3 regions of the Halopseudomonas sp. L-58 genome follow, and region 1 is predicted to be linked to each of the others. Evidence: predicted binding sites of a transcription regulator. Region 1 holds the regulator's gene; each other region holds the start of a gene.
The links. The regulator sigma-54, encoded in region 1, starts transcription at its own class of promoters, with help from an activator protein. The targets are predictions, from matches to a motif close to ANTGGCATNNANNTTGCTNT.
Positions count from the first base shown of each region.

Region 2: the regulator sigma-54 is predicted to act here: its motif matches at 3,040-3,059, upstream of flhA (flagellar biosynthesis protein FlhA).
Region 3: the regulator sigma-54 is predicted to act here: its motif matches at 4,236-4,255, upstream of AC13EY_RS07540 (TorF family putative porin).

Region 1 covers NZ_JBSXON010000056.1:21,383-28,127, forward strand. The annotation lists gene AC13EY_RS08075 (ATP-binding cassette domain-containing protein) at 1-529, opposite strand, end outside; gene AC13EY_RS08080 (KpsF/GutQ family sugar-phosphate isomerase) at 735-1,706, shown strand; gene AC13EY_RS08085 (KdsC family phosphatase) at 1,715-2,236, shown strand; gene lptC (LPS export ABC transporter periplasmic protein LptC) at 2,233-2,808, shown strand; gene lptA (lipopolysaccharide transport periplasmic protein LptA) at 2,843-3,349, shown strand; gene lptB (LPS export ABC transporter ATP-binding protein) at 3,346-4,071, shown strand; gene AC13EY_RS08105 (RNA polymerase factor sigma-54) at 4,165-5,661, shown strand; gene hpf (ribosome hibernation-promoting factor, HPF/YfiA family) at 5,786-6,094, shown strand; gene ptsN (PTS IIA-like nitrogen regulatory protein PtsN) at 6,116-6,574, shown strand; gene rapZ (RNase adapter RapZ) at 6,576-6,745, shown strand, end outside.
Region 2 covers NZ_JBSXON010000028.1:41,776-48,520, reverse strand. The annotation lists gene AC13EY_RS01805 (EAL domain-containing protein) at 1-1,646, opposite strand, end outside; gene AC13EY_RS01800 (tetratricopeptide repeat protein) at 1,664-2,824, opposite strand; gene flhA (flagellar biosynthesis protein FlhA) at 3,115-5,241, shown strand; gene flhF (flagellar biosynthesis GTPase FlhF) at 5,310-6,677, shown strand; gene fleN (flagellar synthesis regulator FleN) at 6,710-6,745, shown strand, end outside.
Region 3 covers NZ_JBSXON010000052.1:10,898-17,642, reverse strand. The annotation lists gene AC13EY_RS07560 (TRAP transporter small permease) at 1-25, opposite strand, end outside; gene AC13EY_RS07555 (TRAP transporter substrate-binding protein) at 263-1,414, shown strand; gene apbC (iron-sulfur cluster carrier protein ApbC) at 1,550-2,641, shown strand; gene dcd (dCTP deaminase) at 2,720-3,286, shown strand; gene AC13EY_RS07540 (TorF family putative porin) at 3,471-4,187, opposite strand; gene AC13EY_RS07535 (GNAT family N-acetyltransferase) at 4,401-4,859, opposite strand; gene AC13EY_RS07530 (DUF1328 domain-containing protein) at 4,862-5,032, opposite strand; gene AC13EY_RS07525 (BON domain-containing protein) at 5,181-5,591, opposite strand; gene algB (sigma-54-dependent response regulator transcription factor AlgB) at 5,830-6,745, shown strand, end outside.

The DNA of each region.
Region 1 (6,745 bases):
GGTCCTGGCCCACGAAAGGCTCGTCATACATCATCAGTTGCGGATCGAGGGCGATCGCACGCGCCAGCGCAACCCGGCGTTTCATGCCGCCGGACAACTCATCCGGCATCAGGTCGCGGGCACCACGCAAGCCAACCGCCTGCAACTTGAGCAGAACAATGTCACGAATCATGTCTTCCGGCAGTTCGGTATGCACCCGCAGCGGAAAGGCGACATTTTCGAACACGCTCAAGTCGGTAAACAGCGCACCGCTCTGGAACAGCATGCCCATGTCCTGACGCGCGGCAAACAACTGCTCGCGCCCCAGCTCGGGAATATTGCGGCCATTCACCCAGATCGACCCGCTTTCGGGTCGCAACTGGGCGCCGATCAGGCGCAGCAGCGTGGTTTTGCCGCACCCGGACGGACCCATGATGCCGGTGACCTTGCCGCGGGGAATACGGATATCCACACCATCAAAGATGACTCGCTGGCCGCGCCGGAAGGTCACGCCCTGAAGGTCTACGATGTAATCTGACACGTCGGTCATAGTGCTGTTCGGGCCTTTGCGGATCATGCCCAGACCTCGGGCAAACGAAGCCGCCTAATATACCAGTTCCCCGACGGCAGCCCAAGCCGGGAATGGGCAGCCTCCCCAGAACGGGTTAACGCCGAGACGAAGCTGGTCAAGGCGGGTGAGTTAGCTCCGACAAACCGCTATACTTGCGCGTTCAGCGATTACCGACGAATAGCACATGGCCGATTTTGACTATATTGCATCCGCCTCGCGCACCATCAGCATGGAACGCGATGCGGTAGATTCCCTGCTGCAGCGACTGGCAGAGCCCTTCACCATCGCCTGCGACACCCTGCTGCAATGCCACGGCCGCGTGGTTGTCACCGGCATGGGCAAGTCCGGACATGTCGGCCGCAAGCTCGCCGCCACCCTGGCCAGCACCGGCACCCCCGCCTTTTTTGTCCATCCGGGCGAGGCCAGTCACGGCGACATGGGCATGATCACCGCCGAGGATGTCGTCATCGCCCTGTCCAACTCGGGCAATACCGCCGAAGTAGTGACCTTGCTGCCGCTGATCAAGCGCCTCGGCGCACCCCTGATCAGCATGACGGGCAACCCGCAGTCGACCCTGGCACTGGCCGCAGTCGCCAACCTGGACACCGGCGTCGAGCAGGAAGCCTGCCCGCTGAACCTGGCACCGACCTCCAGCACCACCACCGCACTGGTGATGGGTGACGCACTGGCCATCGCGCTGCTCGAAGCGCGGGGTTTCAGTGCCGAGGACTTCGCTTTCTCGCACCCCGGTGGCAGTCTGGGACGCCGCCTGCTGCTGCTGGTTGACGACATCATGCACGCAGGTGGGAGCATGCCCCTGGTCAAGCCCAACGCGCCGCTGCGTGACGCGTTGCTGGAAATGACCCGCAAGGGCCTCGGCCTGACCGGCGTCATAGATGCCGATGGCAAGCTGGCCGGCATCTTCACCGATGGCGACCTGCGCCGCAGCCTGGATCACAACATCGATTTTCAGCGTGCCAGCATCAGCGACGTAATGACCCGTCACTGCAAGACTGCGCGCAGTGGTATGCTCGCGGCCGAAGCCCTGAAAATCATGGAAGACGCCCGCATCAATGGTCTGTTCGTGGTAGACACTGAAGGCCGGCCGGTGGGCGCCCTCAACATGCATGATCTGCTCCGTGCGGGCGTGGTCTGAGTTTGAATATGGAAAAGCTGATCGAACGCGCAAAAGCAATTCGCCTCGCCATCTTCGACGTTGATGGCGTCCTGACCGACGGCCGCCTGTATTTCATGCCCGACGGCACCGAGTTCAAGTCCTTCAATACGCTGGATGGCCACGGTATCAAGATGCTCATCGCCTCGGGCGTCGAGGTCGCCATCATCAGCGGCCGAAAATCGCCACTGGTCGAGCGCCGCGCCGCCAACCTGGGCATCAAGCACCTTATTCAGGGCCGCGAGGACAAACTGACCGCCCTGGCCGAGCTGCGTGAGATCGTCCCGGTCGAAATGCACGAGATTGCCTTCCTTGGCGACGACCTGCCGGACCTGCCGGTCATCCGCCGCGCCGGCCTGGGGATGGCGGTCGCCACTGCCGACACCTTTGTGCGCGAACACGCCCATGGCGTTACCCGCGCCGCCGGTGGCGCGGGTGCAGCCCGCGAGTTCTGCGAACTGATCATGCGCGCCCAGGGTACCCTGGACCAGGCACAGGCAGCCTACCTGTGAACCTGACGCTACCACGCTATCTGGTCGTCGGCCTGCTGATCATTGCCGGGGCAGCGCTGGCGATGGCTGTCGGTTACTGGAACATCAATCCGTCCAGCTTCAACACCGGCAAGCCGCAGACTCAGACCGACCGTCCCGACTTCTATATCGACAACGCGCGCATCCTGATGCTCAATGAACAGGGCAAGGTTGCATACCGGCTGACGACCTCCCATGCCGTTCATCAGGTAGACGACGGCAGTACTCACCTGGAAGACCCTGAGCTGCTGTTCTACCGGGGAGAGGATCCGACGCCGTGGCTGCTGAAGTCGCGTCAGGGTGTCGTTACCCAGCGCGGTGACCGCGTTGACCTGACGACCGATGTCCTGCTGAAACAGAACACCGATGACGCGCGTCAGCTGACCACGTCAGCCCTGACCCTGTTTCCCGCCCGTGACTACGCGGAAACCGATCAACCGGTTAGAATCGAAGCCGCTCGCAGTGTGACCACTGCCGAGGGCATGCAACTATTTCTCAACGACGGTAGCCTGAAGCTGCTGTCCACCGTACGAGGCCAATATGAGGTGCGTTAAATCCCTCCTTGCCCTGACGCTGGCCGTGTGTCCAGTGAGCCACGTTCTGGCACTGCCCAGCGACAGCAGCCAGCCGATTCGCATTCAGGCCAACAGCGCGACGCTGGACGACAAGCGCAATACCGCCGTATACACCGGCGATGTGGTCATTACCCAGGGCACCCTGCGCCTCACCGGTGCCCGCGTTACCCTGACCACCAATGCCAATGGTGAGCTCAATACCATGATCACCCAGGGCGGACCGGCCACCTATCAGCAAACGCCGGAAGCCAACAAACCGCCGGTGAAGGCGCGCGCCGAGACCATCGAGTACCACGCCGACCGCGAGACCATCGTGCTGATCAGGAATGCGTTTCTTGAACAGTCCGGCAATACCTTCCAGGGTGAGCATGTCAGCTACGACATTCAGCGTCAGGTCGTCGATGCCGGCAACAGCAGCAGCGGCGCCAACGGCGGCGGGGGCTCAGGGCGTATCGAAATCGTGATTCAGCCGCGCAGCCGCAATACCGAAGCGCCAAGCGAAGAGCCGGCAACGCCATGACCACATTACAGGCGCGCCATCTGGCCAAGGCCTACAAATCGCGCAAGGTCGTCCGTGATGTGTCCGTATCCATCGATAGCGGCCAGGTCGTCGGCCTGCTCGGCCCGAACGGCGCAGGCAAAACTACCTGTTTCTACATGATCGTTGGCCTGGTCAAGGCGGATGAAGGCCAGGTCACCGTCAACGGCAAGGACGTGACCCGCCTGCCGATGCACGGCCGGGCCCGCGAAGGCATCGGCTACCTGCCGCAGGAAGCCTCGATCTTTCGCAAGCTGACCGTCGCCGAAAATATCATGGCGATTCTGGAAACCCGCAAGGACCTGAACCGTCAGGCGCGCGAGGGGAAACTCGAATCGCTGCTGCGTGAATTCCATATCCACCACCTCAGCGACAGTCTTGGCATGAGCCTGTCCGGTGGTGAGCGCCGGCGCGCCGAGATTGCGCGCGCACTGGCAACCGACCCCAGCTTCATTCTGCTGGACGAGCCCTTTGCCGGGGTAGACCCGATTTCGGTCAACGACATCAAGCAGATCATCCAGCACCTCAAGGACAAGGGCATCGGCGTACTGATCACCGACCACAACGTTCGCGAGACGCTGGACATTTGCGACAAGGCCTATATCGTCAACGACGGCCACATCATCGCTGAAGGCGACGCCGAGACCGTGCTGGCGGACCAGACAGTGAAAGATGTGTACCTGGGCCACGCCTTCCGGCTATAAAAGCACCCGCAACTCAGGCATGCTAGCGGGGAACGAGTCCGGACTTCGCCCGGCACATGGTTTGATCAAGCGCACAAGGTATTTCGCGACACAATGAAACCCTCGCTCGTCCTCAAGATGGGGCAGCAGCTGACGATGACACCGCAGCTGCAGCAAGCCATCAGACTGCTTCAGCTATCCAGCCTTGACCTCCAGCAGGAGGTGCAGGAGGCACTGGAAGCCAACCCGATGCTGGAAATGGCAGACGACGGCGATGACGACTACGGCAGCAGCGCCCAGGAAAGCGGCGACGATGACGCCCCCGCGGTAACCCTGCCCGAGCCGGTCTCCCTCGACTCCATCGAGCAGCACGGACAAAACGACCAGGAAGGCAACTGGAATGAACAGATTCCCAGTGAACTGCCGGTCGATACCCAATGGGAAGACGTCTACCAGACCTCTGCCAGTTCGCTGCCCAGCCAGGATGACGAGGACTGGGATTACACCTCGCGTACCGGCACCGGCGAGACCCTGCAGAGTCATCTGGAATGGCAGCTGAACCTGCTGCCGATGTCGGAAACCGATTATCAGATCGCCACAGCGCTGATCGACGGCATCAATGCCGACGGCTACCTTGAAGAGTCGCTGGATGACATTCTGGCCTCCCTGCCCGCAGAGCTCGAAGTCGAACTCGATGAAGTCGAAATGGTGCTGCATCGCATCCAGCAATTCGAGCCGGTAGGCGTTGGCGCGCGGGATCTGCGCGAATGCCTGCTGCTGCAGATTCGTCAGCTGCCCGAGAACACCCCGATGCTGGAACAGGCGACCCGCGTCGTGCGCGATCACCTGGAACTGCTCGGCAGCCGCGATTTCAGCCAGTTGATGCGCCGCAGCAAGCTCAAGGAAGACCAGCTGCGTGACGTGGTTGCGCTGATTCAGACGCTCAACCCCCGCCCGGGCTCGGAAATCGCCTCGGGCGAGCCGGAGTATGTGATACCGGATGTGATTGTGCGCCGCGACGCCAATCGCTGGCTGGTTGAACTGAACCAGGAAGCGGTACCCAAGGTTCGCGTCAACGGCCACTATGCCTCGATGGTGCGACGGGCCGACTCCAGTGACGACAACACCTACCTGCGCAACAACCTGCAGGAGGCGCGCTGGTTCATCAAGAGCCTGCAGAGTCGCAACGAGACCCTGATGAAGGTCGCCACCCAGATCGTCGAACACCAGCGTGGCTTTCTTGAGCACGGCGAAGAGGCGATGAAGCCACTGGTGCTGCATGACATCGCCGAAGCCGTCGGCATGCACGAGTCGACTATTTCGCGGGTTACGACCCAGAAATACATGCACACGCCGCGCGGCATCTTCGAGCTGAAGTACTTTTTCTCCAGCCACGTCGGCACCAGCGAAGGCGGGGAATTTTCCTCCACCGCTATCCGCGCGCTGATCAAAAAGCTGGTCGCAGCAGAAAACCCAAAGAAACCATTGAGCGACAGCAAGATCGCTGGTTTACTTGAAGAACAGGGCATTGAAGTAGCCCGACGGACCATCGCGAAATACCGCGAGTCGCTCAACATCGCGCCTTCGAGCGAACGCAAGAGACTGGTCTAGTACCTGCGAAAACAGGCTCGAATGAGCCGTTCAACGCAGCAGATCCAGTTCAGGGATCACGCAAGTGGCAATACCGGGTGACAGGTCGTCACCCAGCAACAACAAGCCAATCAGGAGATGCCGTATGCAACTGAACATTAGCGGTCACCAACTCGATATCACCGACGCACTGCGCGACTACGTCACCGAAAAAATGTCCCGCCTGGAGCGGCATTTCGACAAGATCACCAACGTCCAGGTCACCCTGGAAGTAGAGAAACTCCGGCAGAAGGCCGAAGCCACCCTGCACATTGCCGGTGGTGAAGTGGTTGCCCTGGCAGAACACTCCGATATGTACGCCGCCATTGACCTGCTGACCGACAAGCTGGATCGCCAATTGATCAAGCACAAGGAAAAGCACATCGACCGTCAGCAAGGCGCGAACGACCGATAACCGGACCTTCACTGCATCACCATGCAAATAGACCACATCCTGACCCCTGAACGTACCTTCGCCGGCGTTCAGGGCGGATCCAAAAAACGTGTGCTGGAGCTGATCGGTAAGCTGGTCGCCCAGCACACCAACCTGGATCCTGACGCCATCTACGAAAACCTGATCGCTCGTGAACGCCTGGGGTCAACCGGTTTTGGTAATGGCATTGCCATCCCTCACTGTCGTCTGGAAGACTGCCACCAGGCCATAGGCGCCCTGTTGCAGCTGGACGGCAAAATCGATTTCGACGCTCTCGATGGCCAACCTGTCGACCTGATCTTCGTGCTGCTGGTCCCGCAGGAAGCCACCGAGCAACACCTGCAGATTCTCAAAATGCTGGCTGGCAAGCTCGACAACGCCGAGCTGCGTGATGCACTGCGCGCAGCACCGGACGCGGATGCGCTTTATCGCGTCATGGTTGGCGACGGCGACGGAGGCTGACATGCGTTTGATTGTCGTCAGCGGCCGTTCCGGTTCGGGTAAAAGCACCGCGCTGCATCTGCTTGAAGACAACGGCTTCTACTGCATCGACAATCTCCCCGCAGGCCTGCTGCCCGAACTGGCCCGCCAGGCAAGACAGAATGATTTCAGCCTGCCGGAAGTCGCCATCAG
Region 2 (6,745 bases), on a different contig from region 1:
TGGCTGGTGACGTCCATGATCGGCTGGAAGAAGGCTACGATGCGCTGTTCCTCCAGCGCTGCACGCAGCCGGTTGGCGCCAATCAGGTTCTGTTCGTATCCTTCGCGCACGCCCCGGCTGGCGTCGTAAAACACGAAGCTCTCGTTGCCGGCGCGCGCCAGCTCGAGTGCGATGTTGGCTGCCGGTAGCAACTGCTCGCCGCTCAGGTCCTGCGCTTCGCGCTGGTTGCAGCACGCCACGCCAATACTGGCGTGGAGCGGGATATCCTGCTCTTGCCAGCGAATCTCCAGATTGCTGATGAAGCCGAGCAGCCGCGTCAGGGCAGGGGTTAGCTGTTCCTGGCTGTGATGGCCTGGTAGCCAGATGGCCAGCTCGTCGGCCGGCATCCGGTACAGCCGGCTGCCGCGCCAGTCTGCGCGTTCATTCAGGTGCTGCTGCAGCGCCTCGGCCAGCGTTGCGATAACGTGATCGCCGCACTGGTGGCCGTAGAAATCGTTGATTTCCTTGAAGGCATCCAGATTGAGCAGCAGCAGGCTCGCGGTGTGGGTTTTCTTGAGATCAGCCAGCAGCCGTTCGCGGTTGGGCAGATGGGTTAGGGGGTCGGTGTACAGGTTGCGCAGCTGGCGCAGGGTGCCGGCCACCAGATATAGAATCAGCGCGGAAATGATCAGCATGACCGTGCCCGCCAGCAGCTGAATGCGGGTGCTGCTGTCACGCATCGGCGTCAGTACCGCATCGATCTCGGCTTGCGGAACACCGATGCCGAAGATCATGCCGGCACGGGTTGGTGAGTAAAACAGGCTGTAGTCCTGCTTGTCTACCTGATGTCTGAGTTGCTGCATCGGCGATGCCAGTTGTCTTGAACTGATAATCGGAAGCGGCTGGTCCTGCAGTCTCTGATGAAGCTGCAGCGCAGTCACGCTGTCGATCATCCGCTGGGCGCGATCGACGTCGGCGGCGTCAGACAGGCTGGAAAGGTTGCGGTTGTCGTGGTCCAGCAAAAAGGCAAAGGTGCCGGGCGTCACTTCGACCCGGCTGACAGTGCGGATGATGTCATCGGCCAGCCAGTCGGTCATGGCCAGACCAAGAGGGCGTCCCTGCGCATCACGTATCAGTGTGGCATGGCTGATCACCACCGCGTTGATACTGCTTTTGTAATACGCCGCGGTCCATTGCTGTGCTGGCTCGATGGGTGGCTGCAGCCCGCGCAGACGCTGAAACCAGGTGGTGAGACGCTGCTGTTCGTCGGCACTGACCGGCTCGACCTGTATGCCCTGTCCCTGGCGGTAGGCATAGTGGGCCGGGCGTCCGGGCTCGCTGTACCAAAGGCTGCTGCCGTAGCTGTCGGGAAAATCCTGCAGGGCGTTGCGAAGGGTATCTGCCTGCGTCGCCGGATCGGCAGGGTTGCGCAGCAGCAGTCCGCCGGCTCGGGCCAGGCCGCGGGTGCTCTGCTCCATCAGTCGGTGATGGGCATTGATGCGATCAAGGTTGGCATAAAAGGTGTCGGTAATCTGGCGTTCGCGCAGCGTACCCATCGCATTCTCGGCGAACTCCAGATTCAGGCTGGCGATCAACCAGCTGCCGAGCAGGAACAGGCCGACCAGCAGGCTGAGCAGAACCATGATTGCGCGTTTGACTGGCAGCATCCCTGTCACCCTCTGCCTTAGCGGCTGTTGATACGCTGTTGCAGGGCGCTGCGCGCACTGGTCAGCTGGTCGTTGCTGAGTTGGCCAGAGAGCTGTTCGACGTAGCGTCGGCCGCGGGACTCTCCGTTCACCAGCGCCAGACTTAGCCAGAAGTATGCCTGCTCCAGATCTTGCGGGCCGCCATTACCCTGCATGTAATCAAGCCCCAGACGGTATTGCGCTTCGGCTGACCCAAGCTCTGCAGCCTCGGTTAGCCAGCGGCGGGCAGACGCGGTGTCTGGGTGGTTGCGAGCCAGCTGAAGTATTGAAGGTATGTGCTCAGCCAGGGCGGCCCGGCGCAGTTGATCCTCGGCCTTGTCCGGGCTGATGGCGGTTCCGGTTCCGTTCAGATACGCCCGGGCCAACTGATAGCGGGCTTCGGGTTGGCCGCTGTCGGCTGCCTTTTTCAACCAGCTGAAGGCGTCCCTGTCGGCTTCGCTGCTGTTTTGCCGCTGCAGTAGATCAGCCAGCAGCAGCTGGCCCGCAGTATTGCCCTGTTCGGCAGAGTCGCGGGCCCAGCGCAGTGCCGTGTCGCCTTGCCCGGTGCTGTCGGCAATACTTGCCAGGTGATGCTGGGCCTTGGCGTCGCCTGCCTCGGCTGCGCCGCGGCAGGCATTGCCAGCCTGGCTGTAGTTGCGGATGGCAAACAGCAGGTAGCAGGTTTCCTGCTGGTCCGTGGTTGGGCTGCTTCTGGACGGTGTGCTTGCGGGCTGCGGTACCCGGGATGCAAACGCGTCCACCTGGTTTGGGCAGGAAAACTGATAGCCGGCACGCAGTCTCCGCAAGTTGTCGCGGGTCGGTTGCTCGGCGGCGTAGCGTTGGCCGATGGCCTCGCAGCGGCTGTCTCGTTCTTCTTCGACCAGTGGAATGTAGTCTGAGTAGACCGGATCGTCGGCGTGGGCGTTCAGGTAGCGGGTGAGGGGATCGATGTACGGTTGCGCGAACAGCGCTTCGACGTCGGCATGACGCTGCCGGGCAGCCGGGTCGCTGGTCAGTCTGGAGGCCAGGTCGGCCAGGCGTTGGCTCTGGGTTCTGATTATTTCACCGGAACGGCTCAGCAGGCTGTCGGGTTCAGACAGGGTTTGGCATCCGCTGAGGGCGATGCTCAGTCCAAGTAGCAGAGCGATAGGCGCGCGCATGATACCTCTCGGGTTGCGACCAGCCGGCGAGTATCGGGCTGTAGTGGCAGTGGATGGCAGTGTTCGGTGCTGACGAATCTGCCGGGTCAGTCATCTGGCCATCCTTTGCCGTTACAGCGTCAGGCAGTTTATCAGAAGGTTTGCCGGGACGAAGCAGAACTCGAGTACAGGCGAACAGCCATTGGTAGACCTGTGCCGGGCCTGCGGGTTGCTAAAGTGGAACGCTTCTTGCGTAGTCCCGGGTACAACGCAATCTGCGTCAAATATTTGATCTGGGGACTTTTTCGCCAATGGCTGTCGATCGCGCGCAACTGATGGGAAATATGCGGACCAATCTGGCCGGCTTGCGCCACGGCAGTCTGGGTATCCCGATTCTGCTGCTGGTGATGCTCGGCATGATGATGCTGCCGATCCCGCCATTTCTGCTCGACGTACTGTTTACCTTCAATATTGCGTTGTCGCTGGTCGTATTGCTGGTGTGCGCCTACGCGCTGCGGCCGCTGGATTTTGCCGTTTTCCCGACCATCTTGCTGGTCTCGACCTTATTGCGTCTGGCGCTCAACGTGGCCTCGACCCGTGTAGTGCTGCTGTATGGCCACGAGGGTGGGGATGCGGCCGGTAAGGTAATCCAGGCCTTCGGTGAGGTGGTGATTGGCGGTAACTACGTCGTTGGTCTGGTGGTGTTCGCGATCCTGATGATCATCAACTTCGTGGTTGTCACCAAGGGCGCAGGCCGAATTTCCGAGGTGAGTGCGCGCTTTACCCTGGATGCCATGCCGGGCAAGCAGATGGCAATCGATGCCGATCTCAACTCCGGTCTGATCGATCAGGATCAGGCCAAGGCGCGTCGTCAGGAAGTGGCCCAGGAGGCCGAGTTCTACGGTTCCATGGACGGTGCCAGCAAATTCGTGCGCGGTGACGCCGTCGCCGGCCTGCTGATTCTGTTCATCAACGTGATTGGTGGTCTGGCTATCGGCATGGCGCAGCACGGGCTGCCGTTTGCCGAGGCCGGTCGCATCTATGTGCTGCTGACCATCGGTGATGGCCTGGTTGCCCAGATCCCGTCGCTGCTGCTTTCGACTGCTGCGGCGATCATGGTGACCCGGGTTTCCTCCTCGGAAGACATGGGGGCGCAGGTTCAGCGTCAAATGTTTGCTTCACCCAAGGCGCTGGCGGTGGCTGCGGCCATCCTGATCGTCATGGGGCTTATCCCTGGTATGCCGCACTTCTCTTTTCTCAGTCTCGGTGCGATTGCGGCGGCGGGCGCCTACCTCATCGCCAAGCGTCAGCAGGCCAAGGAGGAGGAAAAGGTGCAGGAAGAGCGTCAGCAGGCCCAGCTGCCGGCCGTTCAGGCGCCGGAGGCCCGTGAGCTTGGCTGGGATGATGTGACCCCGGTTGACATGGTCGGGCTTGAAGTCGGTTATCGGCTCATCCCGCTGGTTGATCGCAATCAGGGTGGGCAACTGCTGGCGCGGATCAAGGGCGTTCGCAAGAAACTTTCGCAGGATCTGGGCTTTCTGATGCCTTCGGTACATATCCGCGACAACCTCGATCTGGCGCCCAATGCCTACCGCCTGACGCTCATGGGCGTGGGTGTGGCCGAGGCCGAGATTTACCCCGACCGTGAGCTGGCGATCAACCCGGGTCAGGTTTTTGGCGAGATCAAGGGTGTGCCCGGCAAGGATCCGGCGTTTGGTCTGGACGCAGTCTGGATTGAGCCTAACCAGAAGGATCAGGCGCAGTCACTCGGCTATACCGTGGTTGACGCCAGCACCGTGGTTGCCACCCATATCAACCAGATTCTCTACAAGCACGCCCACGAGCTGATTGGTCACGAGGAAGTGCAGCAGCTCATGCAGGTGCTGGCCAAGGCCTCGCCGAAGCTGGCCGAGGAGCTGGTGCCGGGGCTGATCTCCCTGTCCAACCTGCTCAAGGTGCTGCAGGGGCTGCTGCAGGAACAGGTGCCGGTTCGTGACATCAGGACCATCGCCGAGGCCATCGCCAACAACTCGAACAAGAGTCAAGATACCGGCGCGCTGATCGGCGCTGTGCGTGTCGCGTTGTCGCGCTCAATCGTGCAAAGCATTGTGGGGCTTGACTCTCAGCTGCCTGTGATCACGCTGGAGCCAAGGTTGGAACAGATGTTGCTACAGAGTATGCAGAAGGCCGGTCAGGGCGCCGACGACGGTATGTTGCTGGAGCCTGGCATGGCCGAGAAGCTGCAGCGCTCACTGTCTGATGCCGTGCAACGGCAGGAAGTGCAGGGCAAGCCGGCAGTACTGCTGGTAGCGGGGCCGATCCGAATGATGATGGCCAAGTTTGTACGCTACGCAGCCCCGGGCGCCCATGTACTGTCCTACCAGGAAATTCCGGACAGCAAGCAGGTCACCATCATTGCGACGGTTGGCCAGAACTGAACTGCAGCACTCTGAATGAATGACAGCAACCGCCAGCGGGCGGTGCCAGAAAAGCGACGAGGTCAGCCATGAAAGTCAAACGTTTCTTTGCCGCAGACATGCGCCAGGCGATGAAGCTGGTTCGCGATGAGCTGGGCGCTGATGCGTCGATCATCGCCAATCGCCGGGTGGCCGGTGGCGTTGAGCTGACCGCTGCGCTGGACTACGAGGCGCCCCGTCTGACGGCACCGACACCGGGTCTGGATGCTGAATTGAAAAAGACCCAGGAGCGCATCGTTGCCGCGCGCGCCGAGCTGGAGGTGGGCGAGATGGCCTCCCACGATCAGCCGCTGGTCAATCGTCAGCTGTTTGGTGACAGCATGCGCCACGCGGCTCGCCAGGGTTCTGTGGAGGCCCGTGATCTGCTGGATCGGCTGATTCAGGAGCCGGTTGAGCCGGCGGCGCCGGCTGCAGCCAGCCGGCCTGCTGCGGAGCGCTCGCCGGCGGCAGCGGCCGTTGAAGATGCCAGCCTCAGCGCCATGCGCGCCGAACTGGCCGGGCTGCGGGAAATGCTGGAGTCTCAGCTGGGGGGGCTGGCCTGGGGGCAGCTCAATCAGCACAAGCCGAAACAGGCCGGTCTCTGGCGCCGTCTGACCCAGATGGGCTTGCCGGCCGAGGTCAGTCAGGATCTGCTGCGTCAGGTTTCTGACGTGAGTGATCCACGTCAGGCCTGGCGCATGCTGCTGGCCTATCTGGCGCATCGTGTGCCGGTGCTGCGCGAAGAGCCGCTCGATGCCGGCGGCGTGATCGCGCTAGTCGGCCCCACCGGTGCCGGCAAAACGACTACGCTGGGCAAGCTCGCTGCGCGTTACGTGCTCAAGCACGGCAGTCAGCACGTTGCTCTGGTCACCATGGATACCTATCGTATCGGCGCGCACGAACAGTTGCGCACCCTGGGCCGCATTCTCAATGTGCCGGTCAAGGTGGTAGATGAACAGCAGGATCTCAATGACGTGCTGGCCGATTTCGCCGGCAAGCGCCTGGTTCTGATTGATACCGCCGGTCTGCAGGCCAACGATCCCTACCTGCGCGGCCAGCTCGACACCCTGGCCAGTCAGGGGCGTCGGGTACGCAATCTGCTGGTGCTGCCGGCGACCAGCCAGCACCGAGTCATGAAAGCGGCCTACCATACTTACAAGGTGTGCGGTCTGTCGGGCTGCATTCTGACGAAAGTGGACGAGGCCGCAACGCTCGGTGAGTCGCTGGGGCTGGCGATGGAGCAGGGTTTGCCGGTAGCCTATCTGGCAGATGGCCAGCGCATTCCCGACGATATCAGTCGTGCCGTTGGGCATCAGCTGGTGAGTCGTGCAGTTAGTATGGCTGGTAATGATGCGCCGGCAGATCAGACCATGGCCGACGTATTTGCCGGTATGATGAACAGCCAGCGGGCCAGTTAAGCAATTTCACAGGATTAAGGTAATCAGCGCAGATGGGCAGCAAACATCCGGTTCAGGTAATCGCGGTC
Region 3 (6,745 bases), on a different contig from region 1:
CCGAGCTGTCGGCAGGTCGGGACATCGGTTTGTTCCTTTTCGCGGCGCTAACGGTCGTATCGTGACCGAAAAGGCTAACTCGGGGAGTTAGGCGCCGACTTCTGTCTGTAGATGGACGTAGTAGTCACATTCAGCTCAGATGGTGAATTTGTACTCCTTTTTTGACCTTAACCCATATCAATCGTCTTTGCACGACGTGAACATGCGCGAATGCTGTGTTAGGGTTTGGCAGGAAACCAGAACAATTGAAAAGGAGTGTTCCATGAATTTGCGTAATGGTTGCCTTCTTGCGGCTGCGGTAATGCTGGCTGCCTGCGGATCCGAAGAAGAACCTGTTGCCAGTGGTAATGGCTCAGAGACACCTGAGCAGAGCGCTGTGGCCCAGGCCGATGCCGTGGAAACCGAAACCTGGGGTTTCGCCCTTGAAGAGATTGAAGGCAGCGTGCAGTACGAATACGGTGCCAGGTTTGCCGAGCTGATCAAGGAAAAGACCGACGGCGCTGTGGAGGTCAAACTCTACCCCTATGGCCAGCTGGGTGGTCTCACGGATATCTACGATCAGGTGCAGTCCGGCTCGATCCAGTTTGCCTTTGGTTCCGGCTTTCTCGGCGGCACGGTTCCCGAGTCGCAGCTGTTCAGCCTGAACTTCGTGCTGACCGACGACGAAAAGACCAATACGGAAATTCTCAACGCCCCCGAGTTCCGCAAGAACGACGATCTGGTTGCCTCCTACCGCGACCGTGGTCTGCAGCCGCTGGCTATCGTGCCCGAGGGCTGGCAGGTCTGGAGTGCCAACAAGGCGATCCGCTCACCGGCTGACTTCGACGGCATGGCGATTCGAACCATGGACAATCGTCTGCTGCGCGAAACCTACAGCGCCTACGGCGCCGATCCCACCACCATGGAATACGGCGAGCTGTTCAGCGGCATGCAGCTGGGCCAGCTGGACGGCAATATCCAGCCCGTATTCGCCCATCAGGAGATGGACTTCTACAAGGTTCAGGACTATCTGATCTTCGCCAATCAGGCGCAGTTCATCGCTACCTTTATGGCCAACAGCGACTGGTATGACGGCCTCACCGACGAGCGCAAGGCAATCATTGATGATGCCGTAGTCGAGCTGGTGCCGTGGATCCACGACGTGCAGACTCGCCTCAATACCGAGCGCCTGGACATCATCACTGAAAACAGCGACATCGAGCTGGTGTACCTGACGCCGGAGGAACGCGAGGTGTTCCGTGAGCGCAGTCTGCCTGTGCGTGATGTGTTTGCCGAGATGGTGGGTGAGCGCGGCACCCGTCTGATGAACACCCTGATCGAGCAGGTTGAGGCGGCCTCTTCGGCCGAGCCGGCAGACGAGTCTGCCCAGACCGAGTCCGAAACGGCGCAGGAGCCGTTGAAAGACGCTGCCTGATTCGCCCTGTAACGCTGACGGCCCGTCCGGCGCAAGCCGGGCGGGCCGTCTTGCGTTTGTCCTGCGCTCTTTCATCATCGCAGATGAGCCAGTAGCATAGCGGCCTGTTTCCGCCAGTCCTTACGGGATATCGCCATGACTACGCTTGATCGTGCCGCCGTTGAGCAGGCCCTTGCTCAATATCAGGATCCTTACCTTCGTACCGACCTGCTCAGTGCCGGCTGTTTGCGCAGGCTGGATATCGACGGCGGGCGCGTCGAGGCCGAGCTGGTGCTGGGCTATGCCGCAGGTAGTTTGGTCGGTGGCATCGCCCAGATGATGCAGATGGCGGTTGAGAATGTTGACGGCGTGACTGCGGCAAAGGTCAGCGTGCGCTGCGAGATTCAGGCCGGTAACGTGCAGGGGCAGGTGCCGGCACTGGAGAAGGTGAAGAACATTATTGCCGTTGCCTCGGGCAAGGGCGGGGTTGGCAAATCCACGACCGCAGCCAACCTGGCGCTGGCGCTGGCCCGTGAAGGGGCCAAAGTCGGGGTGCTGGATGCCGACATCTATGGCCCGAGCATGGGGCTGATGCTGGGTCTGCCGGAAGGCACGCGTCCGCAGGTCAGTGATGGCAAGTGGTTTGTCCCGCCACGCGCGCATGGCCTGCAGGTGATGTCGATGGCGTTTCTGGTTGATGACAATACGCCGGTGGTCTGGCGCGGGCCGATGGTCTCGGGCGCGCTGATGCAGCTGCTGACCCAGACGGCCTGGGATGAGCTGGACTATCTGGTGGTCGACATGCCGCCGGGCACTGGTGATATTCAGCTGACTCTGGCGCAGAAGGTGCCGGTGACCGGTGCGGTGATTGTCACCACGCCGCAGGACCTGGCGCTGCTGGATGCGCGCAAGGGCATTGGCATGTTCGAGAAGGTCAATATCCCGGTGCTGGGGGTGGTCGAGAACATGGCCATTCACATCTGCTCCAACTGCGGTCACGCCGAGCATCTGTTCGGTGAGGGCGGTGGCGAACGTCTGGCGGCGGACTATGGCGTCGAGCTGCTCGGTTCGATGCCACTGTCGATGATGATTCGCGAGCAGGCCGACGGCGGCAAGCCGACCGTAATTGCCGAGCCGGAATGCCAGATCAGCATGGTTTATCAGGATATGGCGCGCCATGCGGCAGCGCGTATCGTTGAATTGGCGAATGCCGCACAAATGCCGGAAATCAGTATCAGCGACGACTGATCTCCGGACTTTTGTCGACGGGTATAACCCGGTAACATGCAGAGTCTTTTTTTCGCACCGCCTATTTCAGGACACGCCATGAGCATCAAATCCGACCGTTGGATCCGTACCCAGTCCCAGGAACACGGGATGATCGAGCCCTTTGTCGAACGCCAGATTCGCGGTGCGGAAGGGGATCGGGTGATTTCCTATGGTGTGTCGAGTTACGGCTACGACGTGCGCTGCGCTGACGAGTTCAAGGTGTTTACCAACATCCACTCGGCGGTAGTTGATCCGAAGAACTTTGACGAGAAGAGCTTCGTCGACATCCAGAGCGACGTGTGCATTATTCCGCCAAACTCCTTCGCGCTGGCGCGTACCGTTGAGTACTTCCGTATTCCGCGCAATGTACTGACGATCTGCCTTGGCAAGAGTACCTATGCGCGCTGCGGCATTATCGTCAACGTGACCCCGCTTGAACCGGAATGGGAAGGCCACGTGACCCTCGAGTTCTCCAACACCACCAACCTGCCGGCGAAGATCTACGCCAACGAAGGCGTGGCGCAGATGCTGTTCTTTGAATCGGACGAGCCCTGCGAAGTGTCCTACCGCGACCGCGGCGGAAAGTATCAGGGCCAGCGCGGCGTGACCCTGCCGCGGGCGTGATGCCTGTGTAATGAAAAACCGGCTGCGTGCCGGTTTTTTTATGCCCGAGTTTCAGTCGTAAGCTGACAGGCAAAAAGAAGCCGGTCTGCAAGCCTGCCGTGGTACAGGTTGCGAGACCGGCGCAAGATGCCGCTTTAGCTGACGGGAACCCTCGGAGCAGGGCGCCCGTTTTCAGACTCGGTACTTACAGGCTCTTGGAGACCGACAGGGTGACGTTGGCGTCGCAAGAGTCTTGATCGGAGTAGGCGCAGTCGTCACCCAGATCGGTGTCGCTGTACATGACAGCCCAGTCGAGGCCCAGCATGGTTTTGCCCAGGGTAACGGCCCAGTCACCGTATTTCTCGTCACCGCTGACGCCGTCCAGCGGGTCTTTGGTGTCAGTCAGACCGTAGTGCAGACCCAGACCGATATCGTAGGGCAGGGCAAAGTCGTAGCCGATGTAGGTGTACAGCGAGCTGGAGGGGTCGTAAGCGTACTTGGCGCCAACGGTGAAGCCGTACAGGCTCAGGCTGGCCAGAGCTTCTTCAACGTCGATGGAGCTGTTTTTCGGATAGGTGTAGGTAGTCCACTGCAGATAGTAGCTGATGTCGTCGGTGATGCTTCCGCCGTAACCCGCGTAGTAGTCGATTTCTACGCTGGAGCCGCCGAAGTCTTCGGAGTCGATGTTGGACGCCCAGGCGCCGACATACAGGCCGCTTTCGTGTGCAAAGTCCAGGCTGCCCTGGATAGCGCCAGCGCCGTCAGTTTGAGACTGACCACGCCAGATGTAATCGGTAGCCAGCGTCACAGTCATGCTGGAGTCAATTTTGCCAATGGCGGTATCGAACTCTTCAGCGTGAGCCATGTTGGCAAAAGACAGTGTGCTGGCGGTAGCAACGGCAACTGCAAGTTTCTTCATCATCACGTATTACCCCGTAGGTTTTGATTTAAGTGCGTTGGCACAGGTCCTATAGCATTTTGCTTGCCAACAATTTTTTTTATATTTAAATCAGATATATACGTATGTTTTGAAGGAAAATTGCACAGCCGTAACCCGAACGTCACAGAGCCCGTGCCCGTAATTGGTGCGGGAAAATGGTCGTCGTGTTGCATTGTGTGGCAGCAGGTGCAAACGCTAGCGTGGGAGCGTCGCCTGCGTGCGGTTGACCATGGCCAGCAGGGCTTTACTGCGTTGATAGCGCAGCAGTTTGTCGCGCAGTGAGATGGGAGCGTCGTCGCCGGGCTCATAGCCATTGGCGCGGTAGAACGGCACCAGGTTGGGAGCGCAGAACAGCCAGATGTCACCGCGATGCTGCTGGCGTACATGTTCTAACAGGCTGCTCGCCAAGCCCTGACTGCGCTGTGCAGGGGCAACCAGCAATCCGGTCAGCCACCAGCACTGATCGACCGTCTGCAGGCAGAGACAGGCTTGAAGCTCGTGAGTGCGTGCCACCCAGACTTGATGGTGACCGCGGGCTTTCATGCCGCTGTGGTATTGGCGGTAGAACTTGTTGGCCAGCGGCCGCTGTTCGTCGCTCAGGCGCATGAATGCGGTAGCTGCTGATGGCGCGGATGCGGCAGATGGGTCAGGCATGTCTACTCGTTGCGTCCTCGACTGCGGCCCAGCAGGGCGCACCCCCCGGCCAGGGCAAGAAACACGGGTGTCAGCAGCCTTGCGGCGCTGGCGTATTGATCGTCAAAGCCACCAAAGGCGAACACGGCTGATGATAGCGCGATGATGCTGAAGGCGATGGCCCAGTTGAACATGGGGGATCTCCTTGGTACTGCGGTACAGAGAGTGTTAAACGGTCTGGCGTCCAGCGCGCCTGCCTGAGTGGTTTCCATTATATGAAAACGAATTGTCGCTTTGGGATCTGTGCTCACGGTGAAGTCCCTTTTCGGTCGGCAGCTGAGATTAAAGGCTCAGCTTGCCGGCTGTGGAAAATCCGCCCGGGGCGGGTTCTGTATTGCTGACCGGGCGGGTAGTGCCGATCTGCAGGCTGCGGGTATCGACCTGCTGAACGCCCGGCGTATGCCGCGCCGTGGCGACCGCAACGCGATAGTCGCTGGTGGTCAGTACGGTTCCGCGCAGGCTCACAACGCCATTGCGGCAGCTGACGGCAATGCGGATGCCTTGCGTGTTACCCTGCCATGCCAGTCGCGCGCGCAAAGCCTTTGCGATGCTGGCGTCGTCGACTGATTGAACTATCACGGCGGGATTTTGCTCCATGAAGTAGCTGCTGCTTGGCGTTGATGCGCCGCAGGCCATGCTTGAAAGCAGGCCGGTGGACAGGGCAAGCAAGGCGGTGGGTAGGGCGCTGTGCATGTCATCTATCTCCGGTTATGGGTGTTGTCGAGCTTCGCTTGTGGCGAGAAGCCGAACACGCAAAGGTGATAGAGCAAGCACTGTGCCGCTCCCGGGTTTTTATTTAATGCTATGTAAATCAGTAAGTTATAAATTAAAGGTGGTGTCGTGTTCAGTGCGAATTGCATGATCTTTCCCGAAGGGTCGTGCAGATTGCACGGTGACAGTAGCGCGACGGCATGACAGGAGTCGTGAATCAATGGAAGCGAATCAAGGCAACGGACGTATTCTGCTGGTCGACGACGAACCGGCGATCCTGCGGACCTTTCGTTACTGTCTCGAGGATGAGGGCTATCAGGTAGCGACGGCCAGTAGCGGGGCACAGGCCGAAGCGGTTTTGCAGGGGCAGGTGTTTGATCTGTGCTTTCTTGATCTGAGGCTTGGCGAGGAAAGTGGTCTGGATGTAATGGCGCGTATGCGGGCGCAGGCGCCGTGGATGCGGGTCGTGATCGTGACCGCGCACTCGGCGGTCGATACCGCGGTTGATGCCATGCAGGCAGGCGCGGCGGATTATCTGGTCAAGCCCTGCAGCCCTGATCAATTGCGCATGGCTGCGGCCAAGCAGCTTGAAGTGCGTCAGATGGAAGCGCGTCTGGAGAGTCTGGAGCAGGCCGTAGAACAGACGCGGGTCGCGCCCGAGTCGCGCAGCCCCGCGATGATGGCGGTGCTGGAGACGGCCCGGCAGGTCGCCGGCACTGACGCCAATATTCTGATCCTGGGCGAGTCGGGTACCGGCAAGGGTGAGCTGGCCCGATTGATTCATGGCTGGAGCGGGCGCAGCCAGCGTGACTGCGTGACCATCAACTGCCCGTCGCTGACTGCCGAGCTGATGGAAAGTGAACTGTTTGGTCACAGCAAGGGCGCCTTTACCGGCGCGAGCGAGAGTACTCTGGGCCGGGTCAGTCAGGCCGACGGCGGCACTTTATTTCTCGACGAGATAGGCGATTTCCCGTTGACCCTGCAGCCCAAGCTGCTGCGCTTCATTCAGGACAAGGTCTACGAGCGGGTTGGTGACCCGGTGACCCGGCAGGCGGATGTGCGGATTCTGGCGGCGACCAATCTGGATCTGGCCGAGATGGTCAAGCAGGGGCTGTTTCGCGAAGACCTGCTCTACC